Regions from separate parts of the Brevibacillus sp. 1238 genome, predicted to be linked through region 1. Evidence: riboswitches for the same ligand, from Rfam matches in the RefSeq annotation. Region 1 holds a riboswitch; each other region holds the start of a gene.
The links. A riboswitch is a leader RNA that binds a small molecule or an ion and turns the genes downstream of it on or off. The one in region 1 is predicted to bind cobalamin.
Positions count from the first base shown of each region.

Region 2: it holds a riboswitch for cobalamin, as region 1 does, so the genes downstream of both, nrdI (class Ib ribonucleoside-diphosphate reductase assembly flavoprotein NrdI) here and M2298_RS22435 (ABC transporter substrate-binding protein) in region 1, are expected to answer to the same signal.
Region 3: it holds a riboswitch for cobalamin, as region 1 does, so the genes downstream of both, M2298_RS12775 (energy-coupling factor ABC transporter permease) here and M2298_RS22435 (ABC transporter substrate-binding protein) in region 1, are expected to answer to the same signal.
Region 4: it holds a riboswitch for cobalamin, as region 1 does, so the genes downstream of both, metE (5-methyltetrahydropteroyltriglutamate--homocysteine S-methyltransferase) here and M2298_RS22435 (ABC transporter substrate-binding protein) in region 1, are expected to answer to the same signal.

Region 1 is NZ_JARXWC010000012.1:91,346-98,946, forward strand. It holds gene pdxR (MocR-like pyridoxine biosynthesis transcription factor PdxR) at 1-1,111, opposite strand, end outside; gene M2298_RS28300 (NAD(P)H-dependent oxidoreductase) at 1,290-1,550, shown strand; gene M2298_RS22420 (NAD(P)H-dependent oxidoreductase) at 1,531-2,193, opposite strand; gene M2298_RS22425 (alpha/beta fold hydrolase) at 2,233-3,027, opposite strand; gene M2298_RS22430 (winged helix-turn-helix transcriptional regulator) at 3,137-3,505, shown strand; cobalamin riboswitch at 3,660-3,857, shown strand; gene M2298_RS22435 (ABC transporter substrate-binding protein) at 4,008-5,174, shown strand; gene M2298_RS22440 (FecCD family ABC transporter permease) at 5,203-6,258, shown strand; gene M2298_RS22445 (ABC transporter ATP-binding protein) at 6,278-7,045, shown strand; gene M2298_RS22450 (class I SAM-dependent methyltransferase) at 7,060-7,601, shown strand, end outside.
Region 2 is NZ_JARXWC010000002.1:678,747-686,347, reverse strand. It holds gene nrdE (class 1b ribonucleoside-diphosphate reductase subunit alpha) at 1-1,135, opposite strand, end outside; gene nrdI (class Ib ribonucleoside-diphosphate reductase assembly flavoprotein NrdI) at 1,122-1,481, opposite strand; cobalamin riboswitch at 1,636-1,833, opposite strand; gene M2298_RS07195 (alpha/beta hydrolase) at 2,007-2,828, shown strand; gene M2298_RS07190 (ACT domain-containing protein) at 2,942-3,454, opposite strand; gene M2298_RS07185 (hypothetical protein) at 3,489-3,821, opposite strand; gene mnmA (tRNA 2-thiouridine(34) synthase MnmA) at 3,841-4,953, opposite strand; gene tlp (small acid-soluble spore protein Tlp) at 5,102-5,317, opposite strand; gene M2298_RS07170 (hypothetical protein) at 5,437-5,658, shown strand; gene M2298_RS07165 (DUF952 domain-containing protein) at 5,672-6,022, opposite strand; gene M2298_RS07160 (hypothetical protein) at 6,053-6,298, opposite strand; gene M2298_RS07155 (glycerophosphodiester phosphodiesterase family protein) at 6,469-7,479, shown strand; gene M2298_RS07150 (hypothetical protein) at 7,551-7,601, shown strand, end outside.
Region 3 is NZ_JARXWC010000004.1:376,241-383,841, forward strand. It holds gene M2298_RS12760 (energy-coupling factor ABC transporter ATP-binding protein) at 94-948, opposite strand; gene cbiQ (cobalt ECF transporter T component CbiQ) at 953-1,744, opposite strand; gene M2298_RS12770 (energy-coupling factor ABC transporter substrate-binding protein) at 1,741-2,025, opposite strand; gene M2298_RS12775 (energy-coupling factor ABC transporter permease) at 2,022-2,786, opposite strand; cobalamin riboswitch at 2,935-3,130, opposite strand; gene M2298_RS12780 (quinone-dependent dihydroorotate dehydrogenase) at 3,282-4,373, opposite strand; gene M2298_RS12785 (GerAB/ArcD/ProY family transporter) at 4,521-5,621, shown strand; gene M2298_RS12790 (spore germination protein) at 5,611-6,993, shown strand; gene M2298_RS12795 (Ger(x)C family spore germination protein) at 6,990-7,601, shown strand, end outside.
Region 4 is NZ_JARXWC010000002.1:687,793-695,393, forward strand. It holds gene nrdF (class 1b ribonucleoside-diphosphate reductase subunit beta) at 1-508, shown strand, start outside; gene brnQ (branched-chain amino acid transport system II carrier protein) at 937-2,289, shown strand; cobalamin riboswitch at 2,448-2,648, shown strand; gene metE (5-methyltetrahydropteroyltriglutamate--homocysteine S-methyltransferase) at 2,789-5,074, shown strand; gene M2298_RS07225 (acyl-CoA thioesterase) at 5,106-5,582, shown strand; gene M2298_RS07230 (hypothetical protein) at 5,715-6,698, shown strand; gene M2298_RS07235 (4Fe-4S single cluster domain-containing protein) at 6,709-7,278, shown strand; gene M2298_RS07240 (AAA family ATPase) at 7,292-7,601, shown strand, end outside.

The DNA.
Region 1 (7,601 bases):
AGAAGTTGGAGTGCAAAAATTGGGCGGCAATTTTTTGCGGAACGACGCTCAGGCCGAAGTCCATCTGCTGTCGCGCGTCTGCCAGTCGTTCCACGACGGAGTGGGGGGCCACCATCCAGCCGACGCGCAAGCCGGAGGCCGCGATTTTGGAAAAGGAACCGATGTACAGGACGGAGCCGAGCTGGTCGTGCGATTTGAGCGGGGCAGGCGGATCGCCATCGTAGGACGTGAGACTGAATGGATCGTCCTCCACGATCGGAAGCCCCAGCTCGCTGGCCACGTTCAGCAGTTGGGTACGGCGGGCCGGATTGAGGCAAATGCCTGTCGGGTTTTGAAAAGTCGGATTGAGAAAAATCATTTTGATCCGGTGTTTTTTATACAAGGAGCGAATATCTTCGGGATCGATGCCCTCCGGACTGACCGGGAGCCGGAACAGGCGCAGGCCGGCCGACTGAAACATCGGCAAAGAGTAGCAATACGATGGATCTTCTATGGCGACGGCATCCCCGGGAGCGAGCAAACATTGAGTGATCAAATAAAGCGACTGCTGGGAACCCGATGTGATGAGAATGGACGAGTCTGTCGTGTTGATCTGCCGATACCGCGACAAATAGGAAACGAGTTCTTCGCGCAGTGGCGTGAAGCCTTGGGGATTGTCGTACCCTAAATATTCCGTAAAGGGGTTTTCTTTCATCAAGGTGCTGATTTCCTGACCCGGAGACAATTGCGCGGACAGCTCACCGCTGGCAAAGTCGATCATGCCGTCTTTTTGCAGGGCCTCGCGAATGCGGCGCAAGTAAAACAAATTCGGGAGAAACTGCCCGCCCTCCACGTACCGATGCCAGTTTGGGGTGTGTTTGGGGGTCGCTTCCCATTTGTTTTTGCAGACGCGCGTGCCGCTGCCTGTCCTGCTTTCGATGATGCCGAGTGCACGCAGCTCTTCGTAAGCCAAAATGACGGTGCTTCGATTGACCCCCAACTGCTCTGCCAGCTTTCTTTCAGAGGGGAGCAAGCTTCCAGGAGGATATTCTCCATAAGAAATCCTGCGCTCGATCTCATCGGCGATTTGGTGATAGAGTGTTTGCGTGCTGGACCGATCAGGTTTCCACATGATAATCACAACCTTGGACATATTCGTTAACAATGATATTGACAAGAAACAAACTTATCATACCACGCGAATGGAAGCAGCTTCGGCCGAAAGAATACCAATCTATTGAACATGGATGGGTGAATGGCTGAGCAATTGGATGGTTTGCTTTTGAGAAAAATGTGGTATTCGGTGATCAATCACCGAGCAGTTTATTTCCGCTGACGGCTATATTATTGTTGCTCCGATGTGGAATTACGGCGTGCCGCCGATGTTGAAGGCGAATATCGATGCGGTGTGCATCGCCAGAAAAGCATTTCGCATGACGGAAAACGGCGCGGACGGCGTCATTTCCGTCTTGAAACAACTATATATGGAAAAAGGGCCGCCCCGAACATCCATTCTTGTTCGGGGCGGCAATAGTGGCAGTAGCGATGTCGTTACTCGACGTAGCGAATGATGTGTTCGCGCGGCTGTCTTGTTTTCGGGCGCGGCTCGTTTTTGCGGTAGCCAAAGGCAACCATGCAGGCTACGCCGAAGCGTTCCTTGTCCAGCAGTCCTTCAGCTTGCAGGAGTTCCTCTGCCTGTTTTTTGTCGAAGCCTTCGATCGGGCAGGAATCGATGCCGATCATGGCGGCTGAGGTCATCATGTTGCCAAGGGCGATGTACGTTTGTCTGGCTGCCCATTCGAACATGACGCGCTCGTCTGCAAACAGCTCAAAATCTTGCTTCAAAAATTTGTCGTACATGGCGCTTTTCGCGGTGATGACGTTTTCCGGCAAAAGCTGTACGTTTTTCATCTGGTTCATTACGTAGTCGGAATCAGCCGCCATCTCTTGCTTGGTACGCGCCAGGATGATGACAAAATGACTCGCTGTAGCCAGTTGCTTTTGCGCTCCCCAGGAAACGACAGACAGCTTGTCGCGCAGAGCGCGGTTTTGCACGACGAGAAAGTTCCAAGGCTCAAAACCGAATGAGCTGGGAGAAAGGCGAGCCGTTTCCATAATGAAAGCGAAGTCTTCTTGTGCAATCGTTTTGTCTGCGGCAAATTCTTTAGTGGCGTGTCTGGTTTCGTATGCTTGCAAAATCTGTTCTTTTTGGATCATGTTATCCTCCAGATAAGGTAAGTTATTTTGGGGAAGTCATCGGGTAGAACGGACAAAGGACAGGACGGTTTCGATCAGCTCTGCCTCCTGCTCCCACAGTACCAGGTGCCCTGAAGCGATCTCGTGGTAGCGCGCGTCAGGCAGGAGAGCGGCCATTTCCCTTGTCTGCTCCACAGGCACCATGCGATCGTAAGTCAAGCCGATGGCCAGTGCTGGGGCAGTGACTTTGCCAAGCAAAGGCCGCAGGTTGATGCGAGTGTCAAGTTCGGCCTGTTTGCCAGTACCTTCGGCAAGTGTCGCAGCCAAATTGGCGGTAAACTCATGCAACTGCTCCAACGTTTGAAACGAGCTGTAAAACGCCGGGCTGAGGCCAGTGTGGATGGCGAATTGGGCGAACAGCTCCCGATCCTGGCGGAACAGCTTTTGCCACAGATCGAACTGATAGGCGACAGCGAGATCGCTTTCTACCCAGCCCGCGATCGCTGTCACCGATTGGACTCGCTCCGGGTATTTGGCGGCGATGGCCGTTGCTACGACAGCGCCGAGCGAGTAGCCTACGACATGAAAGTGCGTAAAGCCTTCCTGCATAACTGCCTGCACATTTTGCTCGACCAGATCGTCCAGCTCCAGCCGCTCGCGGTCGTCTTGCGTTTTGCCCGAGCCGCTGTAATTGGGGGTGATGACGGTAAAGTCAGGTGCCAGCGCCTTGCCGAGATTGCCCCACGTGCCTTCGTAACTGCCTCCTGTACCGTGGATCACCAGCACGGCAGGTCCGCTTCCTTCTACTGCATATGCGACGTTTATGGGACCAACCTGAACGAATTTTTCCATGAGGGCCTCCTTGAAATCGTGTTTTACAAAAGTGATCTTACCGAATACACTGTAAAAAAGTAAGTACGCACTTTTTCGTTGAATACTTACCAAAAGGGAAGTGAGAACCATGGGGAACCAACAGGTGATTTATCAAATAAACGGCAAACAGTTTCAGTGTCCGATCGAGCTGTCTGTTTCCATTCTTGCAGGAAGATGGAAAACGACGATTATTTGCCAACTGATGAACGGGAAAAAGCGGTACGGTGAGCTGAAGAAAAACATCATGGGCGTGAATCACAAAATGCTCGCGGAACAGCTGCGGGAGCTGGAAGAGGCGGGGATTGTGCTGCGGCATGTGTACCCGGTCGTTCCGCCAAAGGTGGAGTACGAGCTGACAGAGCGGGGAGAAGCACTGCGTCCCGTGATTGAATACTTGATCAAATGGGGAGAGCAGTTTGGCACGCCTGTGGCGGATGAAGTGGAGCCGACTGCCTAAAACTGCTGAAAGCACCGGGCCATAATCGCATACGACAACCATACGACCACCTGAGAACGGCGGATTTTTTTCGGGCGAAGGCAAAAGAGGGAAGGAAGCGGCCGATTTGTTTTTACGGTCCCCCCTCCCTATGAAAATAATGGTATAATCAGCCAAGAATAGCATGCAGCTAGGTGCCTTTGCGAGAGCAAGGGGTAACAGGGAATCGGGTGAAAATCCCGAGCGGTCCCGCCACTGTAATTGGTGAGTTCTCTTTCCAACATGTCACTCGGTATGGAGCATAACCATCGGGGAAGACGAAAGAGCGCGATGAGCCAAAAGCCAGGAGACCTACCTAGTTTGTCACACCCGTAATCCTTCGCGGAAAAGGTGAGGTGTAGGAAGAAGCTGCGACAGCTTGTGTCTATTTATTCATGATGTCGACTGATTACTTCTACACGTTTGCCTCGTCCGGCGGGACGGGGCTTTTCTATTGATCACAAAAAGATAGGGAGTGGAAACGATGCTGCAAAAGAACCGGAAAAGCTGGATCGGCAAAGCATGGCTGTTTGGCCTGCTCACGATTTTTTTGGTCGTGACTGGCTGCTCTGCTGCTTCACCGTCATCGTCAACGCCTGCGGAACAGAAAACTGAACAGGCGGTGCCGCAGGAAAAGCAGGAGCTTGCTTTTCAAGATTCCGCAGGGACTGCGATCACGGTAAAGCTGCCAGTAGAGCGGGTGGTCGTGCTCAATCGCAACACGGCAGAAGCGATCAAGCTGCTGGGAGCCGAGCAGTACGTGCTGGCTACAGGCGACACGACGGTCAAAAATAACCCGTACCTCGGATTTGACAGCAAGCCGGATGTGGGGGAAACGAAGCAGATCAATCTGGAGCAAATCATCAGCTTGAAGCCGCAAATCGTCTTCGCCTATACGAATCGCCCCGACAAGACGCTGGAGGAAAAGCTGGAGCCAGCCGGAATCAAAGTCGTGCGAATGAACAACTATTTGCCGGAACAGATGGATGAGGAGCTGAAGCTGCTCGGCAAAATTTTTGATAAATCGGACAAGGCAGACGAATTTCTCGCCTGGAAGCATTCGATTGAAAAGCTGTTAGCGGACCGGGTGGCGGGCATCAAGGAGGAAGACAAAAAACAGGTGCTTGCCTTGTCAGCCGGATTTCTCAATACGAACGGGGGCTACCGGATTTTCCCCAGCCAGTCGTTAGACGGGAAGCCAGGAGTAGGGGAAGGCTACGCGACGATTCTGGCTGGCGGGAAAGACGCTGCCGACTTGCAATGGAATCCGGCGGAGGCGTCGACTACGATCATGGTCGACGAGGAATATGTGCTCAAGCGCAACCCGGAGGTCATTACCCTGCACGGCACCTGGCTGGGTGGCTACAATGTGAAGGATACGAAGCCGTTTGAAGAAGCGCTGCGCCATATTATGAGCACGACATCTGTTTCGCGGCTCAAGGCGGGGCAAAGCAAAGACATTTACTTTTTCTACACCAACTTTGTCGGATCGGACAAGCGGTATATCGGCAATCTCCAACTAGCCAAATATTTGTACCCGGATAAATTCCAGGATATCGATCCCGAGCAGTATGCCAAAGAGTATTTTGAAAAATGGTTAGGCGTGCCATACCAAGGCATTTGGCACTATTCGTTCAAAGATGTTCAATGACAGCCAAGGACAACCGCTGAGCAAGCCAGTGCAGCGACCGATCCAGGCCATCTATCACGGGAGCGTGAAAAGCAAGCTGCTCATTTTGACAAGCCTTTTCCTCCTGCTGGTGCTGCTGACGCTTTACGCAGTCAGTCAAGGGGCTGTAGAAGTTGCGTTGCCTGAGCTTTTGGCTATTTTGTCCGGACGCGCTTCCGATGAGATGACCGCCTACATCGTATACGAGATTCGGCTGCCGCGCATGGTCATGTCGATCATTACAGGAGTTTCGCTGGCATGTGCCGGTGCGATTATGCAGGCGATTTTGCGCAATCCGCTGGCAGACCCTTTTACGCTCGGCGTATCGAGCGGAGCGGCTTTTGGAGCAGCATTGGCGATCGTGGCCGGGACGAGTGTGTTTGGCATCAACCTCGTTTCGAGTGGACAGTGGATGATCGCTCTTAATGCCTTTGTGTTTGGCTGTCTCGCTGTGGGCGCGGTCTACGGCATCGCCAAGCTCAAAAACAGCTCGACGACCGTACTGCTTTTGGCGGGGGTGGCCATTGGGCAACTGTTTTCGGCGGGCGTTTCCGGTTTGAAGTTTTTTTCCAACAACGAAGCGTTGAAAGACTTGGTTGTCTGGCTCATGGGAGGATTTTGGGGAGCGAAATGGCAAGTGCTGCACATTTTGCTGCCGCTCGTGATCATCTCGCTTGTCCTTTTGCTGAAATACGCCTGGGACCTGAACTCGCTATGCGCTGGCGAAGATGTAGCGCGAACGCTCGGCGTCAATGTCAAACAAGTCCGCTGGGTGTGCCTTTTGCTCGTTACCTTGATGGCCTCCGTCACGATTGCCTTCACCGGGATTATCGGGTTCATCGGGCTGGTGGCACCGCATATCAGCAGAATCATCATCGGGACGGATTATCGATTTTTACTGCCGTGCTCTTGCCTGATGGGCGCTTTGCTGCTGCTCTTGTCAGATACGGCAGCCCGCATGGTATTATCTCCGATCGAGATTCCGGTAGGCATCATCACCGCGTTGTTTGGCGCCCCGTTTTTCGTCTATTTGCTGTTGAAAAAGCGCAAGGACTACTGGGCATAAGGAGGACGGTCGGGTGTACATGCAGGTCAAGGATTTATCGATCAAGTACGGAACGAAGATGATTCTGAAGCAAATTCAGATGAACTTGCAAAAAGGCGAGGTCGCAAGCATCATCGGGCCAAACGGTGCCGGGAAAACAACCTTGCTCAAAAGCATGGCGTCGATTATCCCGGTGGAACGAGCGCGGATCTGGATCAAAGACAGAGACATTCGCTCCTATTCGGCTAACGAGTTGGCGAAAACGCTGGGGTACGTGCCGCAGCATACGGCTTTCGGCTATCCGTTAACGGTGTTGGAGACAGTGCTTCTGGGCAGGAAACCGTACATGCAGTGGAACGTGACCGCTCACGATCTGGAAGTAGCGGGAGCAATCATGGAGCGGCTGCAACTTGCGGAAATGGCGCAGCGTTATATGGACGAGCTGAGCGGAGGCGAGCGGCAAAAGGTACTGATTGCGCGAGCGCTTGCCCAAGAGCCGGAAATACTGCTGCTGGATGAGCCGACGTCCGCTCTCGATATTCGCCATCAACTGGAGGTGCTGGAGCTGGTTCGGCAGCTTGCCCTCCAGCAGCAAGTGCTGGTCGTGTTGATCATGCACGATCTGGAGCTGGCGGCCAGATATTCAGATCGCGTGTTTTTGCTGCAGCAAGGGCAAATTTATGCTTCCGGGCGGCCGGAGGAAGTGTTTACCTCTGCGAATATGGAGCAGGTGTACGGAGTAAAAGTCGAGATCGGGCAGGGCAGCAGCGGTCTGAAGTTGACGGCCACGCTGCCAGAGTCGCGATAAGCAAGGGGGAGAACATGTACTACGGAGTAAGGCTAGGGATGAAGTCCAGGGAAGCCTGGATGGAAGGGATGAAAAATTGGGAAGGCAAGCTGCCCGAGCGCATGACTGACGACCAACTGGAAGAAAGCTTTTGGGATCAATTTTTGCAGCGCAAAACGGCGGAAGCGGAGCCGGATGACTATGTGCGGGAGATTGGCAGGGAGCTGCTTTCCTTTATTCAGGAAGACGATGAAGTGCTGGAGATTGGGCCGGGATGGGGAAATTACACGTTTGCGGCGGCGAGCAAAGCGCGGTCGCTCACTTGCGTAGACAGTTCGGCGAGTGTGCTGGGCTATCTGGAGCAGGGGGCGCGTGCGAAAGGGCTATCCAACATGAGCTTTGTCCATGCCAAGTGGGAAGAGTACGAGCCGCCCGTCCATGATGTCGTGTTTGGTGTGAACTGCTATTATCGGATGCAGGCGATTGATCAGGCGATGGTCAATATGAACAATTCGGCCAGGCGGTTGGCGGTGATCGGGATGACTAGCGGGCCGGAAAAGCCGCACTACTGGGATAT
Region 2 (7,601 bases), on a different contig from region 1:
TTTCCGTGCACAGGTTGGACATTTTGACCGCTCCAATATCTTTGAGCGCGTGGTTTTTGTTCGCATTCGTCTTGTTCATGATGTACGGATAGCCCGATTCCATCTGGATCATCGCGATCTTGGTAAGCATCTCGCGGGCGCTCATGACGATCTTTTTCTTGATGCGCTCGTTTGCGACCAGCTCGTCGTACATCTGATCGAGATCCAGATCATCCAGATGAACGCCGTATTCCTTGTAGACCGAGTAAGGAGCGAACACGGTCAGAGGCTTGTTCTCCTCTGCCAGCTTGTAAAACACATTCGGCACAATCAGGCCGATCGACAATGTCTTGATCCGCGATTTTTCGTCAGCGTTGATCTTTTTGCAATCGAGAAACTCGTTGATGTCCCAGCCAAAAATGTTGTAATAAGCTGCCCCGGAGCCTTTGCGCTGTCCCATCTGATCGGCGTAGGAAAACGCATCTTCCAAAAGCTTGAGTACAGGCATGACGCCTTTGGCTGCGCCCTCGACGCCTTTGATCGGCTCTCCCCGCCCGCGAAGCTTGGACAGATTGACCGCTACGCCGCCGCCGATTTTCGAGAGCTGCATGCAAGTTCCGAGCACGTAGTTGATCGAGTTCAGGGAGTCGTCCATTTCCAGCAAGAAGCAGGAGACCATTTCCCCGCGGCGGCTTTTCCCTGCATTGAGGAATGTCGGTGTAGCCGGCTGGAGACGCTGTTCCATCATGGAAACAGTCAGGCGCTTCGCAAGCTCGAAGTCTCCGCGGCCGAGCGAGAGAGCAACAATCGCTACCCGATCCGGGTACTGTTCCAAATACGTGGACTTGTCGTCCGTTTTCAGAGCGTAGTCTTTGTAAAACTTGGAGATGGCCATGTACGACGCGAATTGAAAACCAGTGTCATGCGCCAGTCGGAAAACTTCGTCGACCTGTTCAACGGTGTAGTCCTCATACACATTTTCATAAAAATCATGCTGGATCAAATAGTCCATCCGCTCTTTGACACTGTTGAAGGTCATGGTCTTCGCCTGCACTTCCTCCATGAAGACGGCGACTGCCTCTCTGTCTTTTTCCAATTGGTAAAACCCGTCGTTTCCACGCTGCATTAGTTGGTTGTTCAATTCAATGTGCCGCAATTGCTGCCACCCCACTCGTAAATTGTTCCACGTCACGGCCGGTACCGGACAATTCAAACTTGGAAATCACCGGAACGCCATACTGGATCGCGATTGTATCTGCGCTTTTGGCAAAGCTGGTGCCCCAGTTGCGATTGCCGCTGGCAGACACTCCGCGCAAATAGACATGATTTCGCTTCAGGAAACGGTCCACCTTCTCTGGCACCTGCCCGAAGCCTGTCGTGTACGTCACCAGGATGAACGGCTCGTCTAGCACCATCTCCGGATCGATTTCCACGCGCGGCAGATCGATTTTGTTTACGAATCGTCTCACGTTTCCTGTTTTTGAATCAAAAGCGATTATCATGTCCCTCATCCTTTACTGCAATTGTATACTTTTTAGCCAAAGTAAAAGCGCATTCGACGCCAAAATGTCGAATGCGCATGATGATTCCCATCGTATCCATTCAGCATGACAAACGAATGGAGCGCTCGAACACTTCCCTATCTTCCGTAGGTTACACAGTGCTTGCAGTCAGGCAGGTCTCCTGGCTTGGGGTCATTGCTCCATTTGGCCTTCCCGATTGGCTCAATCAGTGGCGATCACAAGCAAATGGAACTCTCTCATCACAGTGGCGGGACCGCGTCGGAATCTCACCGACTTCCCTATTAAGTCTACCAAATATAGCGTGGTAAACACCTGTCCGCATCAATATGTAGTTGGTAAAACTTACTTTACCTCAATATATCGTAGGAGTCAAGCTTGGCATGTTCAATTTTCGTAGTGATAATCTCTCTCATTTCTCTATTGCCAATCTCTGGTTTTCGTCCATATAATAAGTTTCGTGTACATAAAAGTTAACGCCTACGGACGAATGGAGAGTGACCCATGATGGACAGTACGACTTACGAGGCAGTAGCGATTCCCCGTTCCCAAACGAGAAAAATAACATACAACGATCGTACGTTCCACCTATTTGTGAGCACGCCAGACACAGCCCCGCCGCCAACAGGCTTTCCTGTCATCTATTTGCTGGACGCCAACTCGGTTTTCGGCACGATGACCGAAGCCATTCGCCTGCAATGCCGCGCTCCTGAAAAAACAGGCGTGCAACCAGCCATCGTCGTCGGCATCGGCTATCCGACGGAAGCGCCTTTCCATCCGTCCCGCTACTACGACTTCACGCATGTCGTTCCGCAAGACGAGCTGCCCGCTCATCCGCGCGGCGGAGAATGGCCGGAAATGGGCGGCGCCGAAAGGTTTCTTTCGTTTATCGAGAAAACGGTGAAGCCTGCTATCGAAAAAGATTTTCCTATCGATCGTACCCGCCAGACGATCTTCGGTCATTCTCTCGGCGGCTTGCTGGTGCTGCACGCCCTGTTGACGCGGCCGCACGAGTACCAATGCTATATCGCCGGCAGCCCGTCCATTCACTGGAACGAAAGCGTCCTGCTCGAAGAAGAGCGGCGCTTGCCTGAACGGCTTACAGACGAGCTGAAAGTCAGAGCGCTCCTGACGATCGGGGAACTGGAGAACGACGGGCGCTTCCACGTCAACGTCAAAGCTGAGGCCATGGCAAAAAGGCTGTCCGCTCTCGGCACAGGTCAGATACAAGCCACGTTCCGTCAATTCCCGGACGAAAATCACACCTCTGTCTTGCACGTCCTGATCAGCCACGCGATCCGCTTCGCTTCCAAAACCGCTGCCCGCTAACCAGGGCAGCTTTTTCTTTTCCCAAAACCGGCCAACAACCGCTCCACGCACGCAAAAAACCGCCCATACGAAACATATGAGCGGTCATGCACGCATTTCTGCTCTTTTTCGGCTTACTGGAGGGACAACACCTTGTTGATCTGCGGCAGCTCTTCAATCGCCGCTACAACTGTTGGCGTAATCTCTTCATCCGTGACGCAAACAAGCAGGGCGTTCTTCCCTTTTTGCTCGCGCGACACGTTCAGCTTGGAAATATTGATTTCGTGGTCAGCCAGTTTGCGGGATACGTCGTAAATGACCCCGGGATAGTCGGTATGGTGCACCAAAAGACCGTGACCGCCCGGCGGAATCCGACAGGCGCAGTAATTGATCTCACTGATGTACACCTCGCGCCAGTCCTGGGCGAACGTATATTTGTTCGCGCCCACGCGCAAATTCGCCAAATGGTTGGCGTATTCACCTGAGCTGTTTTGCACGGAAACGCCGCTGCCCAGCCCTTCCAGAAGCAAGGACGCGATCTGCTCTTTGTTTTCATGGGCCAAAATGCTCAAGGTTGCCCCTGCAAGCTGCGGCTCCAGTCTGCTAATCAATTGGGCCAACTCACGAAGTCCAGCGTATTGGGTCATGTAATGCCCTCACTCTCCCAGTCAAGGTTATTCTTCATTTCGGAAGAATCCACTCTTCCGGCTCTTTGATGATGGAGGAATGGTTTTCGGAACGGTACCAGGCTGTCAGGCTTTCCCCGTCCTTTTTGTACACAATGCGGTAAATCGTATTGCCTTTTCCGCTTTTGGCAAAAGGGCTTTCATCGGCAGGAACAGCGGTCACGCCGCCCGGTTCAATCACGCCGCCTTTTTCCTTGATGACAGCCTGGATCGTCGCCATGTGCTCACTGCTCGTAGCCGACATTCCCATGTAAGCGAGAAACCCCAAGAGGAGTGCTCCCGCCAAAAACGAAACGATAATCACTTTGGATTTTTTCGTTGCATCCACCAAGCGCTTCCCCCGTATATTAATTCTCTTTATCTATCGAACGCACCTTGTCGATCGTTCCTCCGCCGAGACAAACTTCGCCATCGTAGAAGACGACGGCCTGTCCAGGAGTAACGGCTTTTTGCGGTTGAGCGAAAACGACCTCTACGGTGTTGCCTTCCTGCACGTGTACCGTCACTTGCTGATCCGGCTGACGATAACGGAACTTCGCGGTGCAGACAAACGATCCGGTTGGCTTGTTGGCGCTAACCCAGCTCACGTCTGTCGCCAAAAGACTGCTTGAGTACAGGCGGGGATGATCGGAGCCTTCCCCGACAATCAGTGCGTTGCGTTCCAGATCCTTGTCCACGACAAACCACGGTTGACCGCTCGTGCCGTGTCCGCCGCCGATTCCAAGCCCTTGGCGCTGACCGAGCGTGTAGTACATCAGTCCATCGTGCTGCCCGATCACGGTTCCCTCGACAGTCTCGATATTGCCGGGCTTCGCTGGCAAGTAGTTTTGCAAAAACTCGCGGAAGTTGCGTTCGCCAATGAAGCAAATCCCTGTGCTGTCCTTTTTCTTTGCGGTGTAAAGCCCTGCTTCCTCGGCAATTTTGCGCACCTCGGGCTTTGGCAAATGTCCGATGGGAAACATCGTTTTGGACAACTGCTCCTGGCCGAGCACGTTGAGGAAATACGTCTGGTCCTTGTTGTTGTCCGCGCCTCGGATCAGCTTGTACTCCCCGTCGATGAATTTCACCTGCGCATAGTGGCCTGTCGCGATGTAATCGGCTCCCAGGTCCATCACTTTTGCCAGCAGTTCGCCAAACTTGATTTCGCGGTTGCACATGACGTCCGGGTTCGGAGTGCGCCCGCGTTTATATTCATCCAAAAAATACTGGAATACTTTATCCATGTATTCTTTTTCAAAATTGACGGTGTAATATGGAATGCCGATCTGTTCACAGACGCGCCGGACATCCTGGAAGTCTTCTTCCGCCGTGCAGTGGCCGAATTCATCGGTATCATCCCAGTTTTTCATGAAGATGCCGATGACGTCATATCCCTGTTGCTTGAGCAGGTAAGCCGTCACGGAGGAGTCGACTCCGCCGGACATGCCGACAACGACGCGTGTGTCTTCTGGTCGTTTCATAGTCTTTCTCCTCTTGATTCAATTTGTTCTTCTACAGATTACCATGTTTCGCAAAACAATTCATGTTTTGTTGCACTTTTCCCCGCTCCATGCCAAAAACACCTGCCGCAACTCTTGTGGCAGGTGTCGATGCGAGATGATTTTCAGCTCACTGGGACGTCTCATCCTCGATTTCCGAACGGAAGCCTTCTGCACTTTCTGCACGACGCTCGTTCTTCGCCTCGATGTCCGCACGTTCCTTGGCGGAAATCTCCCCTGCGTGCGCAGCCAGATAGTCATTCGCCTCGTTGATATTTTCCTCTGTATTTCGCGCCATTTCTTGCAGCTTGGCAGCGTTGTCAGAGCGATCATCCGGTTTTGCCATCACAATTCCTCCTCTGGTTCCAACTAGATTCACTACCTGTACCATTGTTCTCCGTTCACGCCAGAAGTATGTATGATAAACTGGTAGCATCTGATTTTGGACGAAGAGGAGTTTGACCGATGGCTTCCCTTGATTTTCTGGAACGAAAGCTGTTAAAAATCATCGCGGAGACAGACCCGGTGCGGCTCAAGCGCCAATGGGTGAGCAGACATGCCGAGCCGTTCCCCGAGATCGAGCAGCGCAAAAGGATCGCGCTATTGCTGCGCAGACTCGACAAGCTGCCTGCATCCAAGCGCGAGGAAGTACGCGATTTGCTGAATCAGTTCAACTGGAACGGATAAACCGGATAAACGACTAGCGAATAGATTCGCCGATGCGCCAATGCCCGTCCACTTTTTCCATCCGGCGAATATCGGCAATGGCATCGTGATTGAGCGGACCGTAAATATGCGGATAAAGCAGTCCGTCGCTCGCCTGCTCGTATTTGATCGGAGAAGCGGATTTGCTCTCGTCGACTACGAGGACGAACAACTCCCCTTCAAATGCGCCGTATACCCGGTCCGCTACCTTCCCCAACAGCTCGTCGCCTTTTGTGGCATGAATAAAACCTTCCTGCTCGTAGTCGCGGGGCAGGTAATGCTCCTTCTCTTTCCACTGTTCCCAGTAAGCTTTTGGCACCATGCAATAAATGATCGATTCCTGCATCGAAAGTATGTCTCCTTTTTCGCTTGCGCTTTATTTGTTTCCCATCGCTTTGTTGACATGCCGCATGGCTTTATCGAAAAACATCTGGTCAAATGCCCCTTGATCGAACTTCCATTCAATGAAGTTTTTCAATGAATGCAAATCCACCCACGCATCCTTCGCTTGCGGATTGCGGTTAGGCACTTCACCCGTAATTTCTCCCTCGTAAACCAGCTTGGCCATCTCGTTTGGGTGCATCCCGATTTGATAGGCGATCTGGTGCAGCGCTATTTTCATCGAACTCCCCCTGCTCGGTAAGTCAATCCATACGTACGCTCTATTCTGCCAGTCTTTTTTCCCCGTGCCAAGTCCCTCTTGCGCACAGAGACATGTTTTCCTCCTGGCGCCTGCTTTGGTAAAATAGCGGTAGAAAAACAGGTCATACAGCACCGGAGGCCGCTCCATCTATGGAAAACATCAAATCGGCACCGAAAAAGAAGCGGTTGCGCCGCATCTTCTTTTGGGCATTCCTGACGCTCCTTCTCTATATGTGGGTCGTCAACAGCTCTTTTTTGGCGAGTCCGCCTGACGGCTCTCCTTTTTTGCTGGCTCACCGCGGAGTGGCGCAAACCTTTCATATGGAAGGAATCACAAACGAAACGTGCACAGCCGAGCGAATTTACCCGCCAGAACATCCTTACCTGGAAAATACGCTTCCTTCCATGCGCGCGGCTTTCGCAGCCGGAGCCGATGCCGTTGAACTCGATGTCCACTGGACGAAAGATTCTCAATTCGCCGTCTTTCACGACTGGACGCTCGGATGTCGCACCAATGGCGAAGGGGTGACGAGAGACTTCACCATGTCCGAGCTGAAAAAGCTGGACGTGGGCTACAACTACACGGCAGACGGCGGGCGCACGTATCCTTTTCGCGGCAAAGGTGTCGGACTGATGCCTTCTCTCGACGAGGTTCTGACAGAATTTCCGACGGAGTCATTGTTGATCCACATCAAAAGCCACGATCCAAACGAAGGCAAAGCGCTTGCCGCCTTTTTGCAGCCCTTGCCGAAAGAACGGCTGGCGAAGCTCGCTGTATACGGCGGCGACGAGCCTGTTGCCACGCTGAAGCAAGCAATGCCGGAGCTGCGCGTCATGTCGATGAGCACGATGAAAAGCTGCCTGATTCCTTACATCGCTGTCGGCTGGTCCGGATACGTTCCGGACGCCTGCGCCGGGACCCAGCTGCATATTCCCGATCAAATCGCTCCCTGGCTGTGGGGTTGGCCTAATCGCTTCATGGAAAGAATGGAAGCAGCGGATACTCGCGTCATCCTGGTGGCAGGAAGCGGCGACTTCTCCCAAGGCTTCGATACCCCGGCCGATTTGAACCGGGTTCCCGAGAAGTTCAACGGAGGAATCTGGACAAATCGGATTGATCGCATCGGACCGCTTTTGCATAAAAAAAGCGAAACAAAGTGAAACTGTCTCCAGACATATGCGTATATACGAATACGCAGCCGAATCTGACAAGACAATTGGGAGTGATGGGGATGTTCAAAAAGCTTTTGAAAAATTTACTGGGTAATCACTCGAATGCTTCC
Region 3 (7,601 bases), on a different contig from region 1:
TTTACGGATAGAATACCCTTGGATTGTTCTTGCCATGCGTCAAGAAATCGCGCACAACAAAAAACGGCCGCCAGCGCGACCGCTTCTCCGTCGCTAACGGACAGCAACCTGTCCAGTCAGCAGACGCTTTTTCAATTCCTCCAGCGAACAAGGGACGCGCTCTCCAGCTTCTTGTCGCCATTCCTGCGGCAAAGCTTCCCACACGTCAGCGATGAGCGGCATGCCGAGATGCAGGCTTTCCAGCAGCTCCCTTTGTGCCAATGCCTCTTGCGGCTCCCCGGCAAATACGAGTTTGCCCGCATCCATCACGCAAATCCATTCCGCCCACTCAAACGCGATATCCATGTCATGCGTCGCCATTAGCACCGTCGTCCCGTTTTGGTGAATCGCATCAAGCTCGCGCAAAAGATTTCGCGTCTGATAGCGGTCGAGATACGCCGTAGGCTCATCCAAAAGCAACAGCTCCGGTTCCAGCACCATGACCCCGGCCAAAGCCAGTCGACGCTTTTGCCCCAGGCTCAGGTGATGAATCGGCACGTCAGCAAGCTCGGTCATCCCGAACGCCTGAAGAATCGCCTGTACCTTTTGGCGAATCACGTCCGCCGGCAGGTTCCGGTTGCACAGCCCGTAGGATACATCCTCCGCTACGGTACTGGCGATCAGTTGGTGCTCCGGGTCCTGGAAGACAAGACCGACTTTTTGCGTCATCTCCTGCAAGGCAGCGCGTTTGTAGCTGAGCGGCGTCCCTTTCCAGCTCACTTGCCCTTGCTGCGGCTGGATGATCCCGTTCCCGTGCAAAAACAAAGTAGATTTGCCGCAACCGTTTCGTCCGAGCAGCGCGCATTTTTTCCCTTCTGGAATGCCCAGGGACAGTCCGCGCAGCACAGGGCCGCGGCCACCCGGATAGGCGTAGTGCACGTCAGCAAATTCCAACAGCCATGATGTCAAAGCATTATCCCCCTGTCCACCACTCCAGCAAAATCAGCAGAACACAGCCTGCTATCGACTCCCATTCATATCGTCTGGAGCGGGAATGACTGTGCAAAGAAAGCACTTGCAAGCTTTCCCCGAAGCCTCTGGCTGCCATCCCTTTGTACAACGCATCGTATTTGCGCATCGCCCTGACGAACAGCTGGGCAGCCAGACCGCCGATGTCGCGCATCGTCGCGCGAAATCCCCGGTGCCCGCCACGCGAGCGCTGAGCAATCCACAACTGATGGGAGACGCCGAGCAACACGAAAATAAAGCGGTACATAATCATCAGCAAATCCGTAACGATGACCGGAAGCCGCAGCTTGCGCAACACCTGCAAAATCTCGGCAAACGGCACCGTAAACAAAATAAAGGAAAAGCAGGCAAGGCTGGCCATCGTTCGCCAAAACAGCACCCACACCTTGCTGATGGCGCTCGCTGGAACGTAAATCAAATAAGGGCCGACATGCCACGCCACTGCCATCTGAGTCACAGGAGCTGTCTCCGCCCTTGTCGCTTCCAACAGAAGTGCAGGCAAACCCAAAACAAAGAACGAGAGAGACAAAAGAAGAAATCCGAAATAGAAACGGACGGGAATACGGGCATATCCGATCACCCATACTCCCATCCAAATGCAAATCGCCATTTGCAACCACTCATGTCCTGTCAAAACGAGCAAAATCAACGCGCTCGCAAACAGAAGCTTGTGTTCCGGCGGCAAAAATCTCAGACGGTTTTGATACGAAAGAGAGTCAAGCTGCTGCCAGTTCATTTTTTGTTTTTATCCAGCCGACCTTTGTACAAGCCCATCGCATAGCCGACAATGCCCGCTCCCAATGCCGCTTGCACGGCAAACAGCAAGCTCTCTGTCTCGCCTCCTGGCGGTTCAAGCAGCGGCTGGAACCACGGCTCGTACGCAGGGGCAATCTCCTTGATCGCTTCCTCTGCCGCTCCGTCCGCTCCGCCGAACTCCGAGTCCTGCACCAAAAGCAACGGCACGATCGCAAGCACGACGACACCCAGGAGCAGCAGCCAGTTCATTCCTTTTTTCACAGCGATTCCTCCCGTTTCAGCAAGCGCAGCTCCGCCAGCTCTTTTGCATTGTAAGATTGAAGCCAGTTCCAGACGAGCACGGTCAGAAGCCCCTCGCTGATCGCCAACGGAATTTGTGTGATGGCAAAAATGCCAGCGAACTTGGCGAAAGAAGCCAATACCCCGCCAGACTCAGCCGGAAAAGCCAGCGCCAACTGAACAGATGTCACTACATAAGTCGCCAGGTCAGCAAGAGCTGCCGCAGCGAAGACAGCCAAACGTTGTCCTCCGTTGGCACGGACAATCAGGCGGTACACCCCGTAAGCCACCATCGGCCCGACAACCGCCATCGAAACGGCGTTGGCGCCAAGCGTGGTCAATCCGCCATGCGCCAACAGCAAGGCTTGGAACAACAGCACCAGACTGCCCAGCACAGACATCACCCACGGGCCGAACATGATCGCCCCAAGTCCTGTTCCGGTAGGATGGGAGCTGCTTCCCGTCACCGAAGGAATTTTCAAAGCAGACAGCACGAAAGCAAAGGCACCTGATACGCCAATAAGCAACTTCATTTGCGGGTGTTCTTTGACGATTTTGTTTAACGAACGAATGCCAAGAATGAAGAACGGAATAAATACTACCCACCAGAACAACGCCCACGACAGCGGCAAATACCCTTCCATAATGTGCATCGCGTAAGAAGTTTGCGGTTCATTTACGAGAAAATAAAGAACAAAGCCCGCAATCAATAAACAGGTCGAGACAAAGCGTGATCGATTCAAGGCAACTTCTCCTCCTTTGCTGTTCTTTTTACCGTTTTTTCCAATCAAAAAAGCCCCATCCGATAGCAGACGAGGTATGCGCACAAAACAATAGACATGAACTTCTGTCCAATTGCTCCGTATTCACCGCTCCTTTCCGCGAAGGTCTCCAGGGTGTGGCAAGTAGGTAGGTCTCCTGGCTTTCAGATCGATGCGCTCTTTGTCCTTCCCCATATGAATATGAGTGGAACTTCATCAAAGAGAACTCCCTGATTACAGTGGCGGGACCGCTCGGGACTTTCACCCGATTCCCTGTTACCCTTCGTGCTCATGCACACAAAGGCACCTATTGCCGACAATATCCAATTGTTTGACAGTTCTTGCTTGTCCTACATTATTATACTCAATCGCCCAATCCAGCGTAAAGCTTATTATCAAAAGGCTCCTGCAACCGATGACCTTTTGGCGAATGTCATTGACTGCACGAGCCTTGTTTTTGGTTCTACGTTTTTGATTCTACGCTTTCGCGTCCACGCCAACCGCTTCGCTGATGTGGGAAAAACCGTCCCGCTGCATCAGCTTGAGCAATTGCTTGTTGATCTGCTTCGAAATGCCAGGCCCTTGATAAATCATGCCAGTATAAACCTGGACCAGGCTGGCGCCCGCGCGTATTTTCTGATAGGCGTCTTCTCCGGTAAAAATGCCTCCGACACCGATAATCGGCACTTTGCCTCCGACTTCCTGATAAATCTCTTTCACCCACGCTGTCGATCGCTCTGTCAGCGGCTTTCCGCTCAAACCGCCCGCTTCCTCGGCGTACCGATGCCCTTGAACAGCTTCCCGCGACAGTGTCGTATTGGTGGCAATAATCCCGGAAATGCCTTCCGCCACAGCCCCTTGCACGACATCGCGCATATGCTCGTCAGACATGTCTGGAGCTACTTTGAGCAAAATCGGTTTTTTCTGAATGCCGCGCGCTTCCAGCTCAGCCGCTTTCTCGCGTATCGCCCGCACCAGCTGGCGCATGCTTTCTGTCTCCTGCAAGTCGCGCAAATTCGGCGTGTTCGGCGAGCTGATGTTAATGACGAAATAATGGCCGTACGCATAGAGCATGTCCAGACACTTGATATAGTCAGAAGCCGCTTCCTCATTAGGAGTGACTTTGTTTTTGCCAATATTGATCCCGATCGGAACATCGGAATAAGCGTAATCTACCAGATGCTGCGAAGCCAAATACGCACCGTGGTTGTTGAAGCCCATTCGGTTGATCACTGCTTCGTGTTCAGGCAAACGGAACAAGCGGGGCCTCGGATTGCCAGGCTGTCCCTGCGGCGTCAAAGTCCCGATTTCCACAAAGCCGAACCCGAGCGCACCGAGCGCATGATACACTTCGGCATTTTTGTCAAAACCGGCGGCGAGTCCTACCGGATTGGGAAAAGTCATTCCCCACAGCTTTGTCGCCAGACGCTCGTCCTTCAACTGGAACATCATTCTGAGCAAGCTTTTTCCCGGAGCAGAATCTTCCATCAGCTTCAAGGCACCAACCGTTTTTTCATGAATCTCTTCCGTATCCATCTGGAACAGATATTTTCTTATGAGCTTATACATCCCGGCTGCACTCCTTACTCCATTTTTACCTCATTGTAGAATACCACACTTTGTTTCTCGTGGGCTAACCTTTATACGCGATACATATTTCCAGTCGAGCAGACAAACTATAACAAAACCAGCGATTTAAAAGGGGACGTATGTTTCATGAAAGCAGACGGAAAAATCGGGATTGGCCAAGCGATCATGGTCATGATGCTCTCAATCGGAATAACCAACCATGTTACCCTTATTCCTCTGCTGCTCAGCAAAGCTGGGCGCGATGCCTGGCTGAGCGTCATTATTGGCGCCATCCCCTTTGCCGTTTGGGCATACGCCCTGTTTTTCATCAATAGACGGATCAAGCAGATGTCGCTGTCCCAGTGGCTTCTTTTGCGATCTGGAAAAACCGTCCGGCATCTGCTCCTCGCCCCGATCATCCTTTGCCTGTACTTGATGGCCCTCGTCAATTTAATCGATACGCAAACATGGACTACCGTCAACTATTTGCCGCAGACACCGGAATGGGTGACAGCGCTTGCCCTGATCATTTTGTGCGTGTTCGCCTCTTACGGCGGCATAGCCTCTGTCGGCATTACTTCCGGCATCCTGCTGCCTGCCGTTTCGTTATTGGGCATGTTCGTCGCGTTTGGCAACATTCCCAAAAAAGATTATACCCAGCTTTTGCCGCTGTTCCAGAACGGGCTTATGCCCACCCTGCACGCCATGGTGTTTGTAGGAGGAGGATTTACCGAGCTGTTCCTGTTGCTTTTGCTGCAACACCACATTCGCAAACCGCTTCGCGCCGTCCACTATATCATCATGATCGCGATCGTCCTGGTACTGACCCTCAGTCCGCTTACAGGAGCCATCGCCGAGTTCGGGCCTGTGGAATCGACGCGCCAGCGGTTTCCCGCCTTTGAGCAATGGCGGCTTTTGACGATCGGCAAAGACATCGAGAACATGGAGTTTTTCTCGATTTTCCAGTGGCTGTCCGGGTCGTTTATCCGCATTACGCTTTGCTTGCTGCTGCTCGGGGAGCTGCTCGTCCTGCGCACGAAAAAGCAAAGAAAATACGTCATGTTCGTCCTTGGCGCCAGCATGATCGCCCTGACCAGTCTTCCTTACAGCGACATGCAATTCGTGACGTTTCTCTCGAAGATTTACTATCCTTTTTACTTGCTGGTTATGGTAGTCGTCACACTCATCTTGTTCCTGCTGTCGCTGCGAAAACCAACCAGATTGGAGGATGTGAGCCATGACCCTTGAAGAGGAGCTGCGTGATAGATTTGCGCATTGTGCTGATGTCGTCTTCCTGCGGGCTGTCACCCCGAACGATCAGTCTGTGCTCATGCTGTACTGCGAAGGTTTGGCGGACGTACGGCATTTGCAGGAGACGGCTTTGCCTCAATTGGAGCGCTGCGTAAATTCTGGCGATCTGCGTTCGCTTCCGCTCGTCCCTTTGTTCACCAATCCGGATCTGTGGACTGAAAGGCTCTTCGCGGGAGACTTGCTTATTTTTTTGGGGGATTCGCCGCCTTTTTCCTGGGATATTTCCAATCGGCCGCAGCGGAGTACAGAGGAAGCCAACACGGAAATTTCCATCAAAGGTCCGCGAGACGGCTTCGTGGAGGACTTGTCAACCAACGTGGCCCTCATCCGCAAACGCATGCGAACGATCACACTCGCGTATGAGCCATTTATTCTCGGCACCCGTTCCCGCAGCCGGATTGCCCTGTTGTATTTGACAGACACTGTCCCTCCCGACCTGCTTGAAATGATTCGCGATCGGCTGATTGCCTGCGAAAACAAAAAAATAATCAATAGTGCGCTGTTGGAAAAAATGCTGAGCGACAATCGCAACTCGTTGTTCCCGCTAGTCGACTATACGGGGCGTCCCGACTTTGCGATTTATTTGTTGTTGCAAGGAAAAGCGGTCATCATGGTGGACGGCTCTCCGCTCGCCCTGATCGCTCCCGTGTCGCTAATGGAGCTGATCAAGTCTCCGGAGGACGATCAGTATCCGATCACGTACGTATGGCTGGAGCGCCTGCTGCGTCTCGGCGGTTTTTGGATTGCCGCTTTTCTGCCCGGATTCTGGATTGCCTTGTCTGCTTACAACGTCGAGCAGTTTCCGTTCCAACTGCTTGCCACAATTACCCAGGGACGCAAAGGCTTGCCCTTTTCCGCCCCGATGGAGCTTTTCGTGATTTTGTTCATTTTTGAGTTTCTGCGGGAAGCGGGAGCCCGGCTGCCGAAAAACGTCGGGCAAACGCTGGCGCTTGTCGGCGCGTTGATCATCGGAGACGCCTCCATTCGCGCAGGGTTGACCTCGCCTTCGATGCTGTTCGTAGGCTCGCTGACGGTGGTCGCTTCATTCACTCTCGTCAACCAGGCGCTGAGCGGTGCTGTGACGGTCACCCGTTTTCTTGTCTTCCTCCTGTCGTCTACGATCGGCATGTACGGATTCGTCATCGGAATGATTGCCATCATTTACTACTTGTCCACTTTGACCTCGTTTGGCCGTCCCTACGTGTTGATGGGCTCGTCCAACGTGTTGTCCAATCTGTATCTGGTTCTGTTCCAGCCGCTGGTTTACTTTTTCCGCAAAAAGCCTGAAAAGGACGGGAACACCAAATGAAATACGCCCGCATCGCTTGCGCTTTGCTGCTGCTTGCCACAACGCTTTTGAGCGGCTGCTGGGATCAGAAATCCATTCAGGATTTGAGCTATTTGTCTGCTTTTGGCGTTGATTTTATCAACGATGAATACGTCCTCTACGCCCAGTCTGTCGACCTGTCCAGCGTCGCCAAACAGGAAACGGGAAGCCAACCGGAATCGCCTCCCGCTGCTATTTCAATCGGGAGAGGAAAGACGCTGATGTCCGCTTTTGACAACCTGCAAAAAAACTCGCAAGTGCCGCTGTTCCTCGGATTCGTCTCGTCTCTCGTATTTCACGAGCGCATCCTGCAAAAAGGCATAATCACGACGCATGACATCTTGAACCGCTACGGTTTGATCCGCTATACAAAATGGGTGTTCGCGACGAGGGAGCCGATCGACAAAATTCTTGGCAATCACGCCCTGACTGGCTTCTCTCCGCTGACGTCCCTGTTGCATCAGCCAAAAGACGTGTACCAGCAGCGCTCCTTTATCGAGCCGACCCAGTTTTACCGCTTCATCAGCAACTTTTGGGACCCTTCGAATACCGTGCTGCTGCCCAATCTCACCATCTACACCCACTCGTGG
Region 4 (7,601 bases), on a different contig from region 1:
GATGGTTGCCTCTGTTTTTCTGGAAAGCTATTTGTTTTACAGCGGCTTCTTCTACCCGCTCTTTTTGGCTGGACAGGGCAAGATGACGAGCAGTGGCGAGATCATCGACCTGATTGTGCGCGACGAAAGCATTCACGGCCTGTACGTCGGCGTGCTTGCGCAAGAAGTGTATCAACGCCTCAGCGTCGTCGAGCAGACAGCTGTGAAAGAGGAGCTGTACGCGTTGCTGCACGAGCTGCATGAGAACGAAGAGGCGTATACCGTGTCTCTATATACGGAAATTGGCTTGGCGGACGAAGTGCTGGCTTACGTGCGTTACAACGCGAACAAAGCGTTGATGAACCTGGGACTGGACCCGTTCTTCCCGGAGGAAGAAGTCAATCCGATCGTTTTGAACGGGATTCGGACGCATACGAAGCAGCATGATTTCTTCTCGAAAAAAGGAAATGGCTATGTCCGCACGCTCAACGTCGAGCCGCTGACAGATGATGATTTCCGCTTTGAGTAAAAAGTTAAACGTATGTTTAAAAAGACTGCCGCTCATTGGCAGTCTTTTTTCGATTCTGATCCAAAAATGCGCCAGTAGAATATACGTGAGGTTTGCTCGATAAATAATATTTTAATAGATGGGAAGGAAATGAATCGCCTATTTTCAATATCTTTTCATTTATATTTATGTTATAAATAAATGACGTAACGAGCTGTTTTACTTCTGGTTGTCCAGATAGAATCGTGATCAGCGCGGAAGTGGCAAGCGAGAAGCGATCTGGTCATCGATTACCGATTTGGTCGACTGATTTATCTGACAATTATTCCCGCTCGATCTGATCCCGGTTGTTGGGGCATGAGCGGGCGGAGTGATTGTGTGAATTTTTTCACTAATCAGAGGGTTGCTGAAAAGCACCTTTGCTTTGGAATTACAGGAGGGTTTGTGTCATGCATCAAAAAGGTTCTTCTTCGTTCATCCTCATCATCGGCTTTATGCTGTTCGCTCTGTTCTTCGGAGCGGGGAATCTGATTTTTCCACCAATGCTGGGGCAAATGGCTGGAACGAACGTATGGACGGCCAATGCGGGCTTCCTGGTGACGGGAGTCGGGCTGCCGCTGCTGGCGATTATCGCTCTGGTTTATTCGGGAATGGATGATTTGCGTTCGTTGGCGAGTCGTGTGCATCCGGTATTTGGTCTTGTGTTTACGATTTTGCTCTACTTGGCAATCGGGCCGTTTTTCGCCATTCCGCGATCCGGGAACGTCTCGTTTGAGATCGGAATCAAGCCATTTTTGTCCGAGCAAGCTGGTCCGGTTCCACTGATCGTCTTCACCGTCTTGTTCTTTACACTCGCTTGCCTGTTATCTCTCAATCCTGGAAAAATTATCAATGTAGTCGGAAAAGTCTTGACACCGATCAAGCTGACTTTTATCGGCGTGATTGTGTTGACGGCGATTTTGTTCCCGATTGGCGCGCTGCAAGCACCTGTGACGGACTATCAGTCCAAAGCGTTTTACAAAGGCTTTCAGGACGGCTATTTAACCTTGGACGCTTTGGGGGCATTTGTGTTTGGAATCATCATCGTGAATGCGATCAAGCAAAGAGGCATCACGGCGAAAAAGCAAATTTTGCTCACGTGCGCAAAAGCAACGATGATCGCGGGCGCACTTCTGGCGTTCTTTTACACGGTGCTTGCCTATATGGGCGCTTCCAGTGTGGAGAAGCTTGGTCATCTGGAAAACGGGGCGCAAATTTTGGCCAAGGTGTCCAATTACTACTTCGGCTCTTACGGCGCCGTTTTGCTTGGCCTCATGATTACGATCGCATGCCTGACCACCAGTGTCGGCCTCATTACAGCTTGCTCTTCGTTTTTCCATTCGCTGTTTCCGGCGATCTCGTATAAAAAGTTTGCCGTCATTCTGGCTGTGTTCAGTACACTCGTCGCCAATATCGGCTTGACGGCGCTGATCAAAGTGTCGGTTCCGATCTTGATGACCATGTACCCGATTGCGATTTCCCTCGTCTTTTTAACGTTTATGCACAAAGGATTTGGCGGAAGACCAGAGGTGTATCAGGGAAGCTTGCTCGCTACTTTTCTGATCAGCCTGTTTGACGGACTGAACGCGGCAGGTGCCCAGCTTCCCGTCATCAACGACTTCTTTACTCGCTACTTGCCGATGTATACGATCGGGCTTGGCTGGATGCTGCCCGCTGTTGCAGGCGCTGTGATCGGCTACACTATTTACATGATTCGCAAACCTTCTCTGCGGGCACAGGAGCTGCGATTGACCAAGCAATAAACCGGAAAGCTGGCAGAGTAGAGGCAATCAGGCTGAACTTTGAAATAATTTTGGTGAGTGGAAATAGTTTAGCATGACAAAAACTGGTTTACGTGTTACTGTAAGGAGAAAGGTGCTCTTTTGCTAGATGCGAGAGCACATGCACTCATACCGACAATTTCATATGAGTGGGAACAGGTTCTTTGGCCGCGAAAATCGGCGCAAGGATGAAAAGGGAAGTCGGTGAGAATCCGACACGGTCCCGCCACTGTATGAGGGGAGTTTGCACAGCGATAAGCCACTGGTCGAGACGGACTGGGAAGGCGTTGTGCAGATCGTGATCCTCAAGTCAGGAGACCTGCCTGTTTCGACAACACTGCTTAACCTACGGGAGATAGGGAGGTGTTAGGATGCTGTGATCTCAGTGCTTATTTGGCATTTCTAACGTTCTTTTTGACCGTTGGAAGTGCCTTTTTTGATTGGCTTTACAAATACCTTCAATGGATGGGAGAGAAAGCTCATGAAAAGCAGCAACCTGGGATATCCGCGAATCGGCAAAGACCGGGAGTGGAAAAAAGCATTGGAGTCCTTTTGGGCAGGCAAATTGGAAGAGTCAGCGTTCCTTGCGCAAATGGAGCAAATCCGCCAGCAGCATCTGATCAAGCAAAAAGACAAAGGCATCGAGTGGATTCCCGTCAACGACTTTACTTACTACGATCACATGCTGGACATGGCTGTCATGTTCGGACTCGTTCCGAAGCGTTTTGCCTATGATGGCGGCCCGGTACCGCTCGATACGTACTTCGCCATGGCGCGCGGCAACAAAGAAGCTGTCGCAAGCGAAATGACCAAGTGGTTCAATACGAACTATCACTACATCGTTCCTGAGTTTGGCGAACGCCCGCCAGTGCTGGCAGAGAACAGGCCGCTGAAAGCGTACCTGGAGGCCAGGGATCAGCTGGGCATCGTCGGGAAGCCGGTGATTGTCGGGCCGTACACGTTTGTCAAGCTGGCGAAAGGATATGCGAAAGACGAGTTCGAACGCGTTGTCGATCAGATCGTGCCGCTTTACGTGGACGTGCTTCGTGAACTCGAACTGCATGGCGTGGAATGGGTGCAAATCGATGAGCCGGCTTTCGTCCAAGATATTTCCGAGCAGGACAGAGCGCTCATTCGCCGGGTGTACGAACAGTTCAGTCAGGCGCTGCCACACCTCAAGCTGATGGTTCAGACGTATTTCGAAGCGGTGGATTGGTACGAGGAGCTGATCGCGCTGCCAGTGGAAGGCTTGGGCCTGGACTTTGTCCACGGAGGAAAAGCGAATTTGGCCAACCTGACGGCACATGGTTTCCCGCAGGAAAAAGTGCTCGGCGCAGGAATCATCGATGGCCGCAACATTTGGCGCTCGGCCCTGGAGGAAAAGTGGGAGCTGGTCAAGACGATCAGCAATGTGGTCGACCCGGACCGGATTTGGCTACAGCCATCGAGCAGCCTTTTGCATGTTCCCGTCACTGTTGAAGCAGAAACCGATTTGCCTGGGGAAGTTCAAGCGGCATTAGCCTTTGCGGACGAAAAATTGGGAGAAGTGCAGCTTTTAGTCCAAGGATTCCGATTTGGAAAGTATGTTATCTCGAAGGAAATTGCCCAGAACGAAAAGGACTTGCTCCGCCTGGCCGAGTCTCCGGCGAGAAACCGGGAGAAAGTACAGCAGGCTCGAAAAGCGCTGGAGACGACAGAAGCCAAACGCGACGTGCCGTTCCACGAGCGCCGCGATATCCAGCAAGCCGCCTGGAAGCTGCCGCTTTTGCCTACAACGACGATCGGCAGTTTCCCGCAGACGGCAGAGGTTCGTCAGGCCAGACAGCAGTACAAAAAAGGGAACTGGACAGTCGAGCAGTACGATGCCTTCATCGCGGAGCAAATCAAGCAGTGGATTGCGATTCAGGAAGAGATCGGGCTGGACGTGCTTGTCCACGGCGAGTTTGAACGGACAGACATGGTCGAATATTTCGGGGAAAAGCTCGACGGCTTCGTCTTCACGAAAAATGGCTGGGTTCAGTCGTACGGTTCCCGTTGCGTCAAGCCACCTGTCATCTACGGCGATGTGCAGTTCGTCGCTCCCATGACCGTCAAAGAGAGCGTATACGCCAAGTCGTTGACGGAAAAACCAGTAAAAGGCATGCTGACAGGCCCGGCGACCATTTTGAACTGGTCATTTGTCCGCGATGACGTGTCCCGCCAAGAGGTGTGCGAACAGATCGCCCTGGCGCTGCAAGCAGAAGTGGAGGCGCTGGAAGCGGCGGGAATCCGCATGATTCAGGTGGATGAGCCTGCGCTGCGGGAAGGCTTGCCGCTCAAGCAGGCAGACAGGGCGGCGTATCTGGACTGGGCCGTCAAATCGTTCCGCGTGGCTACCTCGACAGTTGCCGCGAGCACGCAAATTCACACGCATATGTGCTATTGCGAATTTCACGACTTCATCGACGTCATCAGCGAGCTGGATGCCGACGTCATCTCGATCGAGACGTCCCGCAGCCACGGCGAGCTTGTCTCCGTCTTCGAGACTTGCACGTACGATAAAGGAATCGGCCTGGGCGTATACGACATCCACAGCCCGCGCGTTCCAGCTGTCGCGGAGATCGAAGAGATGGTGTCGCGCGGCGTGCAAGTATTGCCGCCAGCCCAATTCTGGATCAACCCGGATTGCGGTCTGAAGACGCGCGGAAGAGCAGAGACAGTGGAAGCTTTGAAAAACATGGTGGCGGCGACGCATGCTGTGCGTGACCGTTTGACACAAAAAGCATAATCGTATGATGGCAACGAGAGGAGCAGCACAGATGGCAACAGAAGCATGCCCGACCGGACAATCCCGAACCTATTTGACTGATCTCGTGTTCCCGCCGGATACGAACCATCACAATACGATTTTTGGCGGAAAAGTCATGGCGTACGTCGACAAAATCGCCTGCATAGCGGCGATGCGTCATTGCCGGAAGCCTGTCGTCACTGCTTCCAGCGATTCCTTTGATTTTCTCGCGCCGATCAAAACGGGCGAAGCGATCAATCTGGAAGCATACGTCACCTGGACACACAACACGTCGATGGAAGTGTTCGTCAAGGTCGAGTCGGAAAATTTGCTGACGGGCGAAAAGAAAATGACAGCGAGGGCGTACTTGACGATGATCGCGCTCGACGACCAAGGAAAGCCAACGTTAGTGCCGGCTGTCATTCCCGAGACGGAAGAAGAGCGCATCCAGCATGAAAAGGCAAAGCACCGCTACGCATTGAGAAAACAGCGCAAAGCGGAACAATAGAATTTTGCAGCAAAACCCTCACTTTGGTGGGGGTTTTTTGCTGGCACCGATTTATTTACTCACCTTCTTGTCTCTACTATAATAGGCATAGGAAAAAAGTAGTAAATAATGGAGTGGAGGTTGGGCACAAACTTGCAAAACCAGAACGAAGCAGTTGCAGAGATTCACAAGAAAATCAGGACACTTTGGATCACCAGCGCCTTTTTCGGATTGATGTCACTGTTCGGCATCATGACGGGCAATTTTCTTCTGCTCCTGTTGGGGTTGGTGTTTGTTGTACCTGGCATTTGGGCGATTGGAAAATTTAAAAGAATGCTGCAAAACCAGCTTGCCGACTATCAGCCCGGAAAAGGGTTCTCGTTTTTTCGCAAGACAGGAGAACAAAAAATCAAAGTGATCACGTACACCCAAATTGGCATGGCTGGCTTGATTTTGTTCAGCCTGATCACAAAGCTTTCTGTCGGGCCTACGCTGTTTATCGGCCTTTCCGCGCTTGTTTACTTGCAGTTCGTAATGAAGCGCCGGATCAAGGTACATACGAAAATTGACGATGCCACCTTGTTTGAGCTGGAGGAAATCGGGATTATTACGCCAAAAGATATCGTGAAGGCGCTGTACAAAGATTTCGAGAGCTGGCGACATGTGCAGCCCAACAACAAAATCTTTTTGGTCAAACAGGACGCGCTCGTCTGCATCGTCATGCAGGAGCGGCACGAAGCCGTGCGGATGGAATGTCGGCTGCGCGATATCCAAAAGCTTGGCATCGTCGGCAGCGGAAAGAATGGCGAAGGCTTGCTTCTGCTGATCGGGACCGTCCATGATAACGCTGTTCGCCTGAAGCTGGACGGAAAAAGCTTTCAGGATTCCCCCGAAGAGTTTGTCTCGCATTTTTTGCAAGCGTTGGATGAAGCTCTTCAGACTGCTTCACCCGGTACACCCGCTCTTATTCGCGATGGGCGGATGATGCCGCGTCCCGAACTTCAGGAACACGCACCTAGTGAAAAGCCAAGGGTGGTCATTCGGGAAATTGAGCTTCCGTCAAGTGCGGCCAGCAACAACGACAGCGGGCAAGTACCGAGAAAGACAGGTGCGACAGGAAGGCAGTTGGACTTGTAGGAGGGAGAGCATGTTGGCGCAGTCATTGCGAGTCCATGAAATATGCAAGCAAAGCAGGGTAAACGGACCTGGCAACCGTGCTGTCGTCTGGGTGCAAGGCTGCTCCATTGGCTGCCGCGGCTGCTTTAATCCGAATACGCACCCGGACAAGCAAGGCGGTCGGCTCTATGAACCAGACTCTTTAGGGCAAGAACTGGGACGGCTGCCAGTTGACGGACTGACCGTTTCCGGAGGAGAACCGCTGGATCAGCCGGAGCAAGTAAGGCGGCTGGTTCAGTCGTTTCGCCAGGTTCACTCGGGCACCGTCCTTTTGTTCACAGGCTATACAGCGGAAGCAATTTTGCGTTGCGAGGAAAAGCGCAAAGCCTTGCTTCTGTTTGACGTGGCGATTGCGGGGCCTTATCAGGCGCAGTCGGAGGAGATTTGGCATGGCAAGAAACTGATTGTGCTGACGAACCGGATCACGCCGGAAGAGTTGATTCCACAACGAAAAGTCGAACTGGTTCAAGGGGAGCGTTCCTTGCATCTGACTGGTTTTCCTACCGCGAATATTCAATCGAGCCTGTACACATGGCTGTAGGAGGAGTACATACATGCTGCAAGATTTTGTCAAGGAAGTGGAGTATCTGATTCGCGCCAGATACAGCATCCTGTACATTTTTACATCGGAAGAGGAGCGGGCGCTCGATGTGTTCCAAGGGATTGGCGCCAGCCTGAACAAGCGGATTGTGACATGGACAGCGACAAAAGGTCTTGTGCTGAACGGGGAAGAGCTTGACCACAAGAGCACAGATTTTCGCATCGCTCTGACGATGGCCGAAGATTTGGCGAAAGAGCCTACGCTGTTTTTATGGTTTGATCTGCACCCGCTGCTGCGCGGATCGCATGTAAACATCAGAACGT